2 regions of the Variovorax sp. 3319 genome follow, and region 1 is predicted to be linked to the other one. Evidence: riboswitches for the same ligand, from Rfam matches in the RefSeq annotation. Region 1 holds a riboswitch; the other holds the start of a gene.
The links. Region 1 has a riboswitch for glycine ahead of gcvT (glycine cleavage system aminomethyltransferase GcvT). Riboswitches for the same ligand answer to the same signal wherever they lie in the genome.

Region 1 (7,761 bases):
GACCAGCGCGTTCATGTTGGCCCCATCGACATACACGCGGCCGCCGTGCTCATGCACCAGTTCGCAGAGCTCCTTCACGCGGGTTTCGAACACGCCGTGCGTGCTGGGGTAGGTGATCATCACAGCGGCGAGCTTGTCGCTGTGCTTTTCGCAGGCGCGTTTCAGGTCGTCCATGTCGACGTTGCCCTGTGCATCGCACGCTGTCACAACCACCTGCAGGCCGACCATTTGCGCGCTCGCCGGGTTGGTGCCATGCGCCGACGAGGGAATCAGGCAGATGTTGCGGTGGCCCTGGCCCTTGGCTTCATGAAAAGACTTGATGGCCAGCAGCCCTGCGTACTCGCCCTGCGAGCCGGCATTGGGCTGCAGGCTGATGCCCGCGTAGCCGGTGGCTTCGCAGAGCCATGCGCGCAGTTGCGCGTCGAGCTGTGCATAGCCTTGCTGCTGCTCGGCGGGTGCGAAGGGGTGGATGTTCGCAAACTCGGGCCAGGTGATGGGGATCATCTCGCTGGTTGCGTTGAGCTTCATCGTGCAGCTGCCAAGCGGAATCATGCTGCGGTCGAGCGCCAGGTCTTTGTCGGACAGGCTGCGGATGTAGCGCAGCATGGCCGTTTCGCTCTTGTGCGTGTTGAACACCGGGTGCGTGAGAAAGGCGCTGGTGCGGCGCAGGTCTTCGGGCAGGCGGGGCGCGGTGTTGGCCAGGTCGTCGAAGCGCGGCATGGGCGTGCCGGTGGGAACGAACAGGGCCCAGAGCGTTTCGATGTCTGCACGCGTCGTGGTTTCGTCGAGCGAAATGCCCAGGTGCTGCTGCAGCCGCTGGCGCAGGTTGACACCGGCCGCGTTGGCGCGCTCGATGATCTTCGGCGTGTCGTCGCCGGTGCGGATGGTCAGCGAATCGAAAGCCGTGGTGTTGACCGGCTCGCGCCCCATTTGCGCGAGGCCCTGCGCAAGAATGGCGGTGAGCGCCGCCACGCGCTGGGCAATGCGCGTCAGGCCATCGGGCCCGTGGTACACGGCGTACATGCTGGCCACAACGGCCGGCAGTACCTGCGCGGTGCAGATGTTGGACGTGGCCTTCTCGCGGCGGATGTGCTGCTCGCGCGTTTGCAACGCAAGGCGGTAGGCGGGCTGGCCGTGCGTGTCGACGCTCACGCCGACCAGCCGGCCCGGCAGCGAGCGCTTGAACTCGTCGCGGCAGGCCAGGTAGGCGGCGTGCGGGCCGCCGTTGCACAGCGGCATGCCAAAGCGCTGGGTGGTGCCGCAGACGATGTCGGCGTCCCATTCGCCCGGAGGCGCGAGCAGGGTAAGCGCAAGCAGGTCTGCGGCCACGCAGAAAGCGGCGTCGCACTGGTGCGCATGGCCTGCGAGCGGGCGCAGGTCGTGCACATGGCCGGTGGTGGCGGGGTACTGCGCGAGCACGCCGAAGAACTCGCAACTCGCCATCAGCTGCGGCAGCGTCTCGGAAACGGTGCTCACCTTGACCTCGATGCCCAGCGGCGCGGCGCGCGTCTTGATGACCTCGATGGTCTGCGGATGGCAGTCTCCGGACACCAGGAATACGTTGCTCTTGCTTTTCACACTGCGCTTGGCGAGCGTCATGGCCTCGGCAGCGGCCGTGGCTTCGTCGAGCATCGATGCGTTGGCAATGGCCATGCCCGTCAGGTCGCACACCATCGTCTGGAAGTTGAGCAGGGCTTCCATGCGGCCCTGCGAAATTTCGGCCTGGTAAGGGGTGTAGGCGGTGTACCAGGCGGGGTTCTCGAGCACATTGCGCAAGATCACGCCCGGCGTGTGCGTGCCGTAGTAGCCCTGGCCGATGAAGCTCTTGAACACCTTGTTCTTCGCCGCTATCGCCTTCATCTCGGCCAATGCGTCCGCCTCTGTAACGGGCGCTGGCAGCCGCATCGGCTTGGCCCGGCGGATGGCCGCGGGCACGATGCCGTCGATGAGCTCTGCCCGCGTTTCCGAGCCGATCACCGGCAGCATGCGCGCCTCGTCCGCTGCATCGATGCCGATGTGGCGCGCGAGAAATTCTTCGGCGTTCTCTAGTTGTTGCAGTGAAGGCTGGGCGGGAATCGACATGGCGGTAAAGGCTCGGAGATGGGGAAAGGCGGCTGAAGAACCCGGCAGATCAGGATTCGGCGGCGAACTTGTCGTAGGTGGCGGCGTCGAGCAGCGCGTCGAGTTGCGCCGGCTCGCTGAGCTTGACCTTGAAGAACCAGCCGGTGGCCAGCGGGTCGGAGTTGGCAAGCGAGGGGTCGGCGCGCAGGGCTTCGTTCACTTCGGTGATTTCGCCCGACACGGGCATGAACACGTCGGCCGCGGCCTTGACCGACTCGACCACGCCGGCCACTTCACCTTGCGCAAAGGTCTTGCCCACTTCAGGCAAATCGACAAAGACCACGTCGCCCAGCGCGTCCTGCGCGTGAACGGTAATGCCGACAGTGGCTGCGTCGCCTTCGGCCGAAACCCATTCATGGTCCTTGGTGTACTTGATGCTCATGGTGAAAACTCCTCGTGGATAAAAATGTTGATCGGTTACGCAGCCAGGCGGCGTCAGCCCCGGTGTCAGCCCCGGTAATAGCGGGCCGGCACAAAGGGCAGCGTCGAGACTTCCATCGGCACCGGCTTGCCGCGCACGACGGCCTGCACGCGCGTGCCGGGTTCTGAAAACGCGGTGGCCACGTAGCCCATCGCAATGGGTCGGTCGGCCGTCGGGCCGAGCAGGCCGCTGGTCACAATGCCGATGTCCTGGCCTTCGAAAGATTGCAGCACCGTGCCGTCGCGCACCGGAATGCGCTCCAGCGCCACAAGCCCGACGCGTTTGCGCTTCAGGGTGTCGTGGTCGGTGTGGCCCGCGGCACCGGCCGTGGCGGCGGCCAGTTGCGCCAGCACCTTGGTCGCACCCGGAAAACCGCCTTCGCGCGCGCCGCCCGTGCGGCGCACCTTCTGGATCGCCCAGTTGAGCGAGGCCTCGACGGGCGTGGTGGTGGTGTCGATGTCGTTGCCGTAAAGGCAGAGGCCGGCTTCAAGCCGCAGTGAATTGCGCGCGCCCAGGCCAATGGGCTTGACCTCTGGCTGGGCCAGCAGCAGGCGGGCGAGGGCGTCTGCATCCTTGCCGGCCACCGAAATCTCGAAGCCGTCTTCGCCCGTGTAGCCGCTGCGCGTGACAAAGGCCGGAATGCCGCCGATCTGCACGGCGCCGCCTGTCATGAACACAAAGCGCTCGACGCCGGGCGACAGGCGTGCCAGGGCCGTGGCGGCCTGCGGGCCCTGCAGCGCGAGCAGCGCGTGGTCGGGCATGGGCTGCACGTCGCAGCGCGCACCGATTTTCTGCTGGATGTGGGCAAGGTCGGCCACCTTGCAGGCGCCGTTCACGATCACGAAGATCGAGCCGTGCCCTTCGTTGAAGAACATCAGGTCGTCAAGGATGCCGCCTTCATCGTTCAGCAGCAGGCCGTAGCGCTGCTTGCCGGGTGCGAGGTCGATCACGTCGACGGGCATCAGGGTTTCGAATGCGGCTGCAGCGTCCGGGCCCACGAGGCGCAACTGGCCCATATGGGAAATATCGAACAGGCCGGCCGCGTCGCGCGTGTGCTTGTGCTCGGCCATGAGGCCGGCGGGGTACTGCACGGGCATGGAGTAGCCGGCAAAAGGCACCATGCGGGCGCCCAGTTCCACATGCAGGTCGTGCAGCGGCGTCTTGAGCAATGAGGCGTCGGATGATGATGAAGCGGAAGCGGCCACGGGGCACTCCAAAGGGGCAGTCGAATTCCATGGCGCAAACCATGGGCCACCCCTGCTGTCCGCTTTACCTGAGAGATTCGCCCCACGATCGGGGTTTGCTCCTTCGGTGGGCCGCCGCATCGGCAAGATGCAAGGGCCTCTCTCCAGCAAGGAAACGCCGGCATGCGCCAGCGCCTTGTCAGTCCTTTTGCCTGAGCGTTCGGGAACCCCCTGCGCCTTCGGCGGCCTCGCGTGGCGAAGCTCTCTCCTGACCCCGCCGAGTGTAGTGGATCGCGCAAAGCCTCAGTGCACGGTTTCCGAAGCGGGGGGTAGCAACCTTTCGATACGCTCGCGCAGCGATTCGGCCCGTTCGGCGCCCGCGGCTTTTTCGACTTCCGTCAGCATCAGCGCGGCAATCGTCAGCATGGCGTCGCGGTCGCGGGCTTCGCGCAGCGCATCGCGCATCTGCTGTGCAAACTTGGGGTCGCGGCGCACGAACATGCGCTCGCAGATGTCGAAAAGGAACATGCGCGTGGTGGCCAGAGAGCGCTTGCCGTCGAAGTTGTCGCTCGATGTCGCCGCCACGCGAATGGGCTCCGGCGCGCCTGGTGTCGCGGGTATGGGCTCGGCGGCCCCGGCGTCGTGCAGGTAGCCGCGGTTCATCAGCGCCCGCAGCGTCTGTTCAGCTTCGTCGCGGCTCGCGAACAGCGGGCTGAAGTCGGTCAGCGAACGCCGGCCATCGGCCATCAGCAGCAATGCGCGTTCGCGCTGGCTCAGCGTGCGTTGCCCGCCTTGCAGCTCGTCGCGTGCCTTGTCGGTCTTGGTGGGAAGCATGGCGCCACAGCTTTCGAAATCGAAGGCTGCAGCATCGTTGCGGCTGGTGACATCTTTATGAACGTTTGCCTTACAGGGGCATTTGCCGCACAAAAAAAAGGCGGCCCGAGAAGGCCGCCCTTTTTGTCTTTGATCGCCGCGCCCGGCCTACTTGGCGTACACCAGGTCGCGCAGTGCCAGCGATATCCACGGCACGTAGGTAATCACCATCAGGCAGGCCAGGATCACCAGCACGAAGGGAATCAGGTACTTCACGATCCGGTCCAGCGATATGCGCGCCACGGTACACGCGGCAAACAGGTTCACGCCGAAGGGCGGCGTGATCATGCCGAGCGCAAGGTTCACCACCATGATCAGTCCGAAGTGAACCGGATCGACACCGAAGTGCACTGCCACAGGCGCCAGAATGGGCGCGAGCACGATGATGGCCGCGCTGGTCTCGATGAACATGCCAATGATGAACAGCGCAGCGTTCACGCCCAAGAGGAACATGGTGGGCGACTTCAGCACCTCCTGCAGCCAATGGCCGATGGCGTCGGGCACGCCCGCGCGCGTGATCAGGAACGCGAACAGGCCCGCATTGGCAATGATGAACATGATCACCGCCGACGACAGCACCGACTTGCGCAGGATGACGTAAAGATCCTGGGGCTTGATTTCGCGGTAGATCACCACGCCGACCACCAGCGCATAGAACACCGCCACCGCCGAGGCCTCCGTCGGCGTGAAGATGCCGCCGTAGATGCCGCCGAGGATGATCACCGGCATCAGCAGTGCCCAGCCGGCCTGCCACGTTGCCTTGCCAAAAGGCATGCGGCCGTCGCCGTCGTTCTTGCCCCAGCCCTTCCATTTGCAAAACGCCCAGACGAACAGCATCAGCGCCAAGCTGATGAGAATGCCGGGGCCGAAGCCCGCAATGAACAGCTCGCCGATGGACACCTCGGCGCTCACGCCGTAGAGAATCATCGGGATCGAAGGCGGAATGATCACGCCAAGCTCGGCGCTGGTGGCCTGCAACGCCGCCGCATAGGCGGTGGGGTAGCCGTGCTTGATGAGTGCCGGAATCAGGATGGCGCCAATGGCAAAGGTGGTTGCCACCGACGAACCCGACACCGCCGCGAAAATCATGCAGGTGAGCACGCAGGTCATGGGCAGGCCGCCCTGCACGCCGCCCACGATGCTCTTGGCAAATTCGACCAGCCGGCGCGAGATGCCGCCGGTTTCCATCAGGTTGCCCGCCAGGATGAAGAACGGAATGGCCGCCAGCGGAAACTTGTTGATCGAATTGAACATCTCCTTCACGGAGATGAGCATGTTCACGTTGGCCACCTGGATGCCCAGAATCGACGCGAGCCCGATGGACACCGCCACAGAAACCGACAGTGCAAAGCACAGCACCATCGTTGCAACCATCACGGGGGTCATTGCGCGGTCTCCAGTTCGAGCCGCTTGGGATCGAGAAAATTACCAACGATGCCGAACAGGCAAAAAACGGAACCGACCGGCAGCGCCAGGTACGACCACATCATCGACACGCTCTCGAGCCCGGCCATCGATTGCACGCGGCCACGCATGGCGTAGTCCCAGCCCCACCACAGAATGACCAGCATCAGCGCCAGTGCCGCAAGGCTCACCACCGCGTCGAGCACGCGCTTGACGCGCGGCGGGCTCCAGCGATAGAGCACGTCCACGCTCACCATCGCCCCTTGCCGGAAAGCCATCGGAATGCCGAGGAACACCATCCAGATCAGGCTCATGCGGATCAGGATTTCGCTCCATTCGGCAGGTTGCTCGAGCACGAAGCGCGTGATGATCTGGAACACGCCCAAGCCGGAGGCGATGACCAGCATCACGCAGGCGGCAATCATCGAGAAGCCGGTCGTCCAGCGCTCGATGCCAAGAAATCGTTCTTTCATCTGCAGTCGTGATGTTGAAAACAAAAAAGCCCGCCAGATCGAACTGAGCGGGCACCGATGCTATCGAAGAGATAGCATCACCGGGTTCACTTGAACTCGCGGATCTTGTCGAGGTTGGCCTTGCCGAAGTCCTTTTCGAACTGGGCATTCACCGGCCCCAGGGCGGTGACGAACTTGGTCTTGTCGATGTTGTCGATCACCGTCATGCCCTTGGCGCGCAGGTCGGCGACGCCCTTGGCATCGTCTTCGTCCACGCGTGCGCGGTTGGCCTTGGTGCCTTCCTTCGCGGCCTCCAGGAAGGCCTGCTTGTCGGCCGCGCTGAGCTTGTCGAACGCTGCCTTGTTCATCAGGAAGATGCACGGCGAGTAGACGTGGCCGGTGAGCGAAAGGTGCTTTTGCACCTGGTCGAACTTGGCCGAGATGATGACCGACAGCGGGTTTTCCTGCCCATCGACAGTGCCTTGCTGCAGGGCGGTAAACACTTCGGGGAAGGCCATGGGCGTGGTGACGATGCCGAAGGTCTTGTAGGCCGCAATGTGCACCGGGTTTTCCATGGTGCGCATCTTCAGGCCCTTGAGGTCTTCAGGCGCCTTCACGTCGCGCTTGCTGTTGGTCATGTGGCGGAAGCCGTTTTCGGCCCAGGCCAGCGCCTTGAAACCCTTGGCGTCGAACTTGGTCAGCAGATCCTGGCCGATCGGGCCGTCGAGCACGGCGCGCGCATGGGCCTTGTCGCGGAACAGGAACGGCACGTCGAGGATTTTTGTTTCCGGCACAAAGTTGGGCACCGGACCGGTCGAGGAGAAGGCCAGCTCCTGGGTGCCGAGCTGCACCGCTTCGATCGACTCGCGCTCTCCGCCCAACGAGCCGTTGTAGAAGGTCTGGACCTTGTAGCGGCCACCGGTGCGCTTTTCGACTTCCTTGGCAAAGACGTCGATCGCAACGCCCTGGTGCGAGTTTTGCGCGGTCGAAATGCTGATCTTCATGGTGGTTTGCGCGAAGGCGGCGCACGCCATGCCCATGCCCAGAACCAGGCCGGCGGCCAGTCGGGTCAATTTCATTGTGTTGTCTCCAGAGAAAAGAAGGCGCGAAGAAAAAAAGCGAAAAAAGCAAACTCCGCGGGCAGCCGCCGACTATGCCGCAACGGGGAGCTTCACCGCGTCGGGATTTTCACGGACGTAATCACGAATAACTACTTCGAAGTCTGCATCAGCCGAAAGCCCCAGCCGTTTGGCGCGAGCGGTTTCGATGCGCCCGGGCCAGGTTTTCACGATGCGCTGGATGGCCG
Region 2 (7,761 bases), on a different contig from region 1:
ACATCAGCCGGCACGTTGGCGGCAATATCAACCGGCACCCGATCTCCCAGATATAGCGTCCAAGGCACACCCACATGATTTAACAAATCCATCATGGCCAATCCACCGATTCCTGTCAGATTCCACGCAGATACAACATCCGGGCGGAAATTTTTCAACGCATCCAGGAGGTGAAGTGTGTTGGAGTAGGACGAGCATACCGCGCTGTGGAGATCGCGAACTTCCAGCGTCTGGTTTGGAGTATGTGGAACATACCAGTGCAGATCCAGGCGCCTCTGAATCCAATCTGGCGTCTTCGTTGTCTGAGGGACGTGGCTCCAGGTAGTGAGAACCTGGACTTCGTGCCCGCGGCTGCGCATCGCTTCTGCAGTTTGTGCGCATGCAATTTCATAGCCGCCTATTATGAGCGGCGGATAAAGATTGGTAAGAAAGAGAATTCGCAATGCTATACCCTCAGTTTTTCCGGCTCGCTATCGTGTGCCTGTAAAACTCAGCCAAACGAGCTCCAATTGCCTTGAGGCCGTGAGTAGAAATGACGTGTGCGCGCGCGAGTTCTCCAGCATCACGTGGCGGCCAGGTTCCGGCGGCCACTTTTTCGAAGATCGCCACCAAATCGTTGTGCGAAGAAAATACTTGACCGAATCGAGCATCGGTCACCAGTTCCGGCAGCGACCCGGCATCCGACACGATAACGGGTAGCCCGCATGACATAGCCTCCAGCGTAGTCAAGCCCATCAATTCGGGCTTCGCAACGTTGTTTCCATAAATGTCATGCGCCGTGGATGCTTGCACGAACACTGCACTGTTGTTGTAGATATCAAGAAGTGCGTCGTCGTCCGCTTCTAGAACGAAATTGACGTTTTTCCCCTCTGCCATTTTTACAAGCAATTCGTAATACGGCTGGTGATAAGGGCGGCCGACGATCGTCAAGCTCAGAGAGGGAGGCAGCGCTGCAATCACGCGGTCGATCCCCTTGTGCGGCAATATGCGGCTGACGCACAACATTCGACCTGCATTGCCAGACGGCTCCCCCGGAGCCGGTATGAATCGATCAGTATCCACAGGCCCGATAAGAACGTCGTGGGGCCCTTTGAAATGTGACCCCACAAGATTGCGGGCATATTTCGAAATAGATATCAGACCATCCAAAAGCTCGATCCCTCGGCCACGCAACATTTGCGGATCTTCGCCACCGCCGAGATCAGTACCAATAGCTGGGATTTTTAGCGAGCGAACTATCGACGTGCTGAATGCGCCAAATAACGTCAAGCACTGGTGTATGTGAACGAGATCGAATCCCTCAAGCTCGCGCCATAGTCGCGTCGACAACGCGTTCGTCATTCCCGGATGTGACGACTCATTTTTCAGGACACGGACCAGAATACCGTTTCTCAAAAATAACTGATCATCTGGTCCGATCGAGAATATGGCCTGATCGAAACCCGGGACCGTTTGCAACGATTGCGCGAGATAGTCAACATATCTCTCTCCGCCGCCCACATACGAGTCTGGAGAAAAATACGCTGGACTCAAATGTGCAATACGGAACTTCTCACCGCTTTTCATGGCGCCCTTAATTCAAGAATTTTGTTCAAACGGTCTGCTCGCGGGCGTCGTGTGACTATACATATGCTTCCCTCTTGATAGCGAATGATGAAGATTGTGCCATTCGGCCTGGTGACACCCGCATCGGCCCGTCACAGGAAATACGGCCAACTTGATGAAAAGTGCATTGAATACCTGCTCGCGTCAACTTATCTTCCAAGGAGTGTCGGGAGATTAAGTGCACCGTCGGCGCTTTTGCAAATCCAGTATTTATGCAAGGCGTGACATAGTTGCAGGATCGACTGCATCGCAACCAATTTTTTGCTGCTTTTCAGTCGAATGTTTCGGCTTGATTCAGCGAAACGCCAGCTTGGTCTTTTGCAGACAGGAGAGGCGCCATCTCGATGTCTGGCCACGCAATGCCGATTGCCGGGTCGTTCCACGCTATGCAGCGCTCGTGCGCCGGCGCATAGTAGTCCGTGGTTTTATAGAGGAAATCCGCCGTCGCACTGAGCACAAGAAAGGCATGTGCGAACCCCGCGGGTATCCACAGCTGCTTGTGATTGTCCGCAGTCAATTCAACACCCACCCATTGCCCGAAGCTCGGCGAAGACTTGCGGATGTCCACGGCCACGTCGAACACAGCGCCCTGCACCACCCGCACCAGCTTGCCTTGCGGCTGCTGAATCTGATAGTGCAAGCCTCGCAGCACGCCCTTGGCTGAACGCGAATGGTTATCCTGAACAAACTCGACGTGGCGACCAACAGCGTCGTCAAACGCCTTGCTGTTGAAGCTCTCGTAGAAGAAACCGCGCGCATCGCCGAAGACCCTCGGCTCGATGATCAGCACTTCAGGAATTGCGGCGGGTGTTGCCTTCACGAGCGGACCTCGTCAGCCAGTAGATGATTCAGATACTTGCCGTAGCCGTTCTTTTGAAGCGGCAAAGCGAGCCTTGCCAGTTGCTCGCGATCGATGAATCCATTGCGCCACGCAATCTCTTCAGGACACGCAATCTTGAGCCCTTGCCGATGCTCCAGGGTCTGAATGAATTGCGCAGCCTCCAGCAGGCTCTCATGCGTGCCGGTATCCAGCCAGGCATAGCCACGCTGCATGATCTGCACATTCAACTGATCACGGTCGAGATAGGCCTGATTGACCGCCGTAATCTCCAGTTCGCCGCGCGCACTCGGCTTTACGGCCTTGGCAATCTCGACCACTTGGTTGTCGTAGAAGTACAGGCCCGTAACCGCATAGCTACTCTTCGGCTTCAGCGGCTTTTCCTCGATGCTGCTGGCCTTGCCCTTCGCATCGAAAGCCACCACGCCATAGCGCTCGGGGTCGTGGACGTGGTAGGCGAATACAGTGGCGCCGGAAGGCTTGGAGTCGGCATCGGCCAGCAGTTGCGCGAAGTCATGGCCGTAGAAGATGTTGTCGCCAAGCACCAGCGCGCTGGACGAATTACCTACGAACTTTTCGCCGATGATGAAAGCCTGCGCGAGGCCATCGGGGCTGGGCTGCACAGCGTACTGCAGGTTGATGCCCCACTGGCTGCCATCGCCCAGCAGTTGCTGGAAGCGCGGGGTGTCCTGCGGCGTGCTGATGATAAGGATGTCGCGCATGCCGCCGAGCATCAGCGTGCTGAGCGGGTAGTAGATCATCGGCTTGTCGTACACCGGCAGCAGCTGCTTGCTGAGCGCGAGCGTGGCGGGATGCAGCCGGGTACCGGAGCCGCCAGCCAGGATGATGCCCTTGCGTTGCGTGGTCTTCATGGTCATTGTGTTGTGTTCTCCGCTTTTTGCTGCTTGCTTGTGTGCTTCTCTTGCGCTGTATCTATCAAAGGGTCTCGCGCAGCATTCTGGCAACCCCCTGCTGCCAGTGCGGCAGCACCAACCCAAAGGTGGACTGCAGCTTGCGCGTGTCCAATCGCGAGTTGGCGGGGCGTTTCGCGGGAGTTGGGAAGGCGCTGGTGGGCACGGGGTCGACGGCCTCGGGTCCGGCCTTGAGCTCAACGCCGGCCGCCCTGGCCTGTTCGATCACGAAGCGCGCATACCCGTGCCAACTGGTTTCGCCACCAGCCACCGCGTGATACAGGCCCGCCTTGGCAGGGTCTTGCAAGGTGGCGCGAATTGCATGTGCGGTTATGTCCGCGAGCAACTCGGCGCCCGTCGGGGCTCCGAACTGGTCGTCGATGACGGTCAGGCGGTCCCGCTCTTTGGCCAGGCGCAGCATCGTCTTGGCGAAGTTGCCCCCGCGCGCAGCGAACACCCAGCTTGTGCGAAAGATCAGGTGCTTGGCGCAGTGCTTGGCCACCAGTTGCTCGCCTTCGAGCTTGGTCTGGCCATACACGCTGAGAGGGCCGGTGGCATCGTCTTCCTGCCAGGGCTTGCTGCCGCTGCCATCAAACACGTAGTCAGTCGAGTAATGCACCATGAGTGCGCCAATCTGCCCGGCGGCTTCGGCCACCACGCCGGGCGAGGTGGCGTTGAGCTTGCGCGCAAAGTCGGGCTCGCTCTCGGCCTTGTCGACAGCGGTGTGAGCTGCGGCATTGACGATCACGTCAGGACGCACCTTCAGCACGGTCTCGGCAAGCTGCTCGGGACGGCTGAAGTCGGCATTGAACTCAGTGCTGTCAAAATCGAGCGCCACCAGTTCGCCCAATGGCGCAAGGCTGCGCTGCAGTTCCCAGCCGACCTGTCCGCCCTTGCCCAGCAGCAGCAACTTCATGCGATCGCCTTCGTCGTGTCGTATTGCTTCTCGACCCACTCGCGGTACGCGCCGCTTTGCACGTTGCGCACCCAATCGCCATTCGCCAGATACCACTCGACGGTCTTGCGGATGCCGGTGTCGAAGGTTTCAGCCGGCTTCCAGCCCAACTCGCGCTCGAGCTTGCGCGCATCGATGGCGTAGCGCCTGTCGTGGCCGGGTCGGTCGGTAACGTAGCTGATCTGTTCCTTGTACGGCTTGCCGTCGGCGCGCGGGCGCAGTTCGTCGAGCAGAGCGCACACGGTGTTCACGATCTCGATGTTGGGCTTCTCGTTCCACCCGCCGACGTTGTACGTCTCGCCGAGCTTGCCTGCCTCGAGCACACGGCGAATGGCGCTGCAATGGTCCTTCACGTAGAGCCAGTCGCGCACCTGCATGCCATCGCCGTAAACGGGCAGGGGCTTGCCGGCCAGCGCGTTGACGATCATCAGCGGGATGAGCTTTTCGGGAAAGTGGAACGGCCCGTAGTTGTTGGAGCAGTTGGTGGTGACCACCGGCAGACCATAAGTGTGGTGCCAGGCGCGTACGAGATGGTCGCTTGCGGCCTTGCTGGCCGAGTACGGGCTGTTGGGCTCGTACTTGTTCTCTTCGGTAAACGCAGGGTCGGTCTTGGATAGCGACCCGTAGACCTCGTCGGTCGACACGTGAAGGAAACGAAAGGCGGACTTTTGCTCGGCCGGCAGCGCGCTCCAGTGGCCGCGCACCGATTCGAGCAGGCGAAAGGTGCCGAGCACATTGGTCTGCACGAAGTCCTCGGGGCCGTGAATGGAGCGATCAACGTGCGATTCCGCGGCAAAGTTCACGACGGCACGCGGCTTGTGCTCGGCCAGGAGGCGATCGACCAAGGCGCTGTCGCCGATGTCGCCCTGAACGAAGATGTGCTTCGGGTTGCCCTTGAGCGACGCGAGCGTCTCGAGGTTGCCCGCGTAGGTCAGCTTGTCGAGGTTGACGACGGGCTCATCGCTCTGCGCGATCCAGTCGAGTACGAAATTGGCGCCAATGAAGCCTGCGCCGCCGGTTACCAGGATCATGGAGTCCCCTGTTGTTGTCGAACGATCGCCCTCTGGCGAATGGACTGAAGATTATCCCATTGGCGCACAGTGCCACGACAACGGTTGGCATCCCCACGAGCCCCGCCTACAATCGCCCCACTGCAGGAGAGCGGGCAACCCCGGTTGCCCTACCGAAGGCGCAAACTCCCATAAACGCTCAGGTCGGCCCGACGAAGTTCTCGAAATTTCGGCAAGGGGCCCGTACTGCACCAACTGACACGCCGTCTGGAGAGCCATCACTTCGCGTGATGCACCGAAGGAGCAAACCCGTTGCGGGCGCAGCGGGTGAATCTCTCAGGTACCGAGGACAGGGGGAGCGGCAACTTGGACGGCGGTCGTCCGGTTGCTTGCTATTTATTCAATAGCAAACCTCGCCCGCAGTTCAAGCGCTTCAACCTCAAAGGTATTTGAAATGCGCGTGATCGTTCTTGGCGCCGGCTTGCTCGGTGTTACCTCGGCTTACTACCTCCAGCAACTCGGCCACGAAGTGACCGTCGTCGACCGGCAGGCCACCCCCGCCGCCGAAACCAGTTTTGCCAACGGCGGGCAGATCTCCGTCAGCCATGCCGAACCCTGGGCCAATCCGAGCGCACCGCTCAAGGTGCTGCAGTGGCTGGGCAAGGAAGACGCCCCGCTGCTCTTTCGCATTCGCGCGGACATGCGCCAATGGCTCTGGGGCTTGCAGTTCCTGCGCGAATGCACCCCTGGCCGCACGAAGCACAACATCGAGCAGATCGTGCGCCTGGGCACCTACAGCCGCGAAGTGCTGCAGCAACTGCGTCGCGACACCGGCATCGCGTACGACCAGCGCACGCAAGGCATCCTGCACTTCTATACGACGCAGAAGGAATTCGACAGCGCCCTGGAACCTGCCGAGCAGATGCGCGCGCTCGGCTGCGAACGGCAAATCATCTCCGCGGACGAGGCGGTGAAGATCGAACCCGCCCTTGCCCACATCCGTCCACAACTGGCCGGCGCCACTTACACGGCAGAAGACGAATCCGGCGACGCCAATCTCTTCGCACGCGAAATGGCACGCCTTGCGACAGCAGCCGGCGTGAAGTTCCTCATGAGCCACACGGTGACTGCGTTGCGCGAAACTGGCGGCAGCATCGACCACGTGGAGGCCACCGACAGCGAAGGCCGCTTCCAACGCATTCGCGGCGATGCCTTCGTGCTTGCAATGGGTTCGTTGAGCCCCCTGTATGCCGCACCGCTGGGCATTCGCCTGCCGATCTATCCGGCCAAAGGCTATTCGGTCACGCTGCCTGTCAAAGACGCCACCAAGGCGCACCAGGTTTCGCTGACCGACGACGAGTTCAAGCTCGTGTTCTCGCGCTATACGTCGGAGTCGGGTGACCGCCTGCGCATTGCCGGCACAGCCGAGCTCAATGGTTACGATCGCGACTTGAACCGCGTGCGATGCGAAGCGATCGTCCGGCGCGTTGAGCAACTCTTTCCCGGGGCAGGCGACACCACGCAGGCGCAATTCTGGACCGGCCTTCGCCCCGCGACGCCGAGCAACGTGCCATTGATCGGAAAGACGAAGCTGCCGAACCTGTACCTGAACACCGGACACGGCACGCTTGGCTGGACGCATGCGTGCGGGTCGGGAAAGTCGGTGGCGCGGATCGTGAGCGGGCTGGCGCCCGAGGTCGATTTTGCGTTTGCCGGCATGCCTGCGACAGCCCCGCGCATGCTGCAGCCGGCCTGATTGGTCCGCCGGCGCGACGGGATCAGTCGTTGCCGGTAAACACCGTCAAAACACCCGTATACCCATACAGGTGATGCCGCGCAATTTCACCCGCCGCAAAGAACCCCACCAGCGGCACGTCGCCCAGCGCATGCCGCACGATCTGCAGTTCGGCGCCCGGTGCGCCGAAGTGCGCCCCGCCGCGCCCCGAGCAACTCACGTACACGGCGCCGGCAATGCGGCGCGCCGGGTGCGGCGCTGCTTCGGCCTCGCCGGCCGCCACGGCACGCGCGGTGGCCAGCGTCTGCTCTTCGGGCTCAAGCTCTTCGCGAATTTCCGCGCAGATGCGCATCAGATCGGCACGCGCGGCCTGTGCATTGCGGCGGCAGAAGGTCAGGCGCATGCCGGCCTCTGCCACGTCGGCAATGGCGATGCCGCGGCGGGTCGGGTCCAGTCCGATGATGTGGCGCACCAGCACGTCCGCGCCGAGGTCGCCGGTGCGGCGAATTCCGTCGCTGCCCGCATCGGCCAAGCCCACCAGGGTGGCGCGCACCGCGTCGATGGCTTCCTGCGGGCGCTCCAGCGACACCTGCAGGTCGGCCAGCAGCACGTCGAGCGCGGGTTCGCCGTCGAGCTTGAGCAACAGGTTGCCGTCGGCTTCGGTGATCTCGCGTTCGCGTCCGGCGCCGGAGCGCAGGGGCTGGCAG

Region 2: it holds a riboswitch for glycine, as region 1 does, so the genes downstream of both, J2X67_RS13590 (D-amino acid dehydrogenase) here and gcvT (glycine cleavage system aminomethyltransferase GcvT) in region 1, are expected to answer to the same signal.

Annotation. Positions count from the first base shown of each region.
Region 1 covers NZ_JAVDUZ010000003.1:235,872-243,632, forward strand. Annotated here, with positions in the region: gene gcvP (aminomethyl-transferring glycine dehydrogenase) at 1-2,082, opposite strand, end outside; gene gcvH (glycine cleavage system protein GcvH) at 2,132-2,503, opposite strand; gene gcvT (glycine cleavage system aminomethyltransferase GcvT) at 2,569-3,747, opposite strand; glycine riboswitch at 3,793-3,904, opposite strand; glycine riboswitch at 3,917-4,007, opposite strand; gene J2X67_RS08310 (hypothetical protein) at 4,030-4,560, opposite strand; gene J2X67_RS08315 (TRAP transporter large permease) at 4,708-5,985, opposite strand; gene J2X67_RS08320 (TRAP transporter small permease) at 5,982-6,476, opposite strand; gene J2X67_RS08325 (TRAP transporter substrate-binding protein) at 6,563-7,534, opposite strand; gene denD (D-erythronate dehydrogenase) at 7,607-7,761, opposite strand, start outside.
Region 2 covers NZ_JAVDUZ010000006.1:49,992-57,752, reverse strand. Annotated here, with positions in the region: gene J2X67_RS13620 (glycosyltransferase family 4 protein) at 1-443, opposite strand, end outside; gene J2X67_RS13615 (glycosyltransferase family 4 protein) at 454-1,566, opposite strand; gene rfbC (dTDP-4-dehydrorhamnose 3,5-epimerase) at 1,877-2,425, opposite strand; gene rfbA (glucose-1-phosphate thymidylyltransferase RfbA) at 2,422-3,321, opposite strand; gene rfbD (dTDP-4-dehydrorhamnose reductase) at 3,380-4,270, opposite strand; gene rfbB (dTDP-glucose 4,6-dehydratase) at 4,267-5,340, opposite strand; glycine riboswitch at 5,454-5,544, shown strand; glycine riboswitch at 5,577-5,682, shown strand; gene J2X67_RS13590 (D-amino acid dehydrogenase) at 5,774-7,075, shown strand; gene J2X67_RS13585 (FIST N-terminal domain-containing protein) at 7,098-7,761, opposite strand, start outside.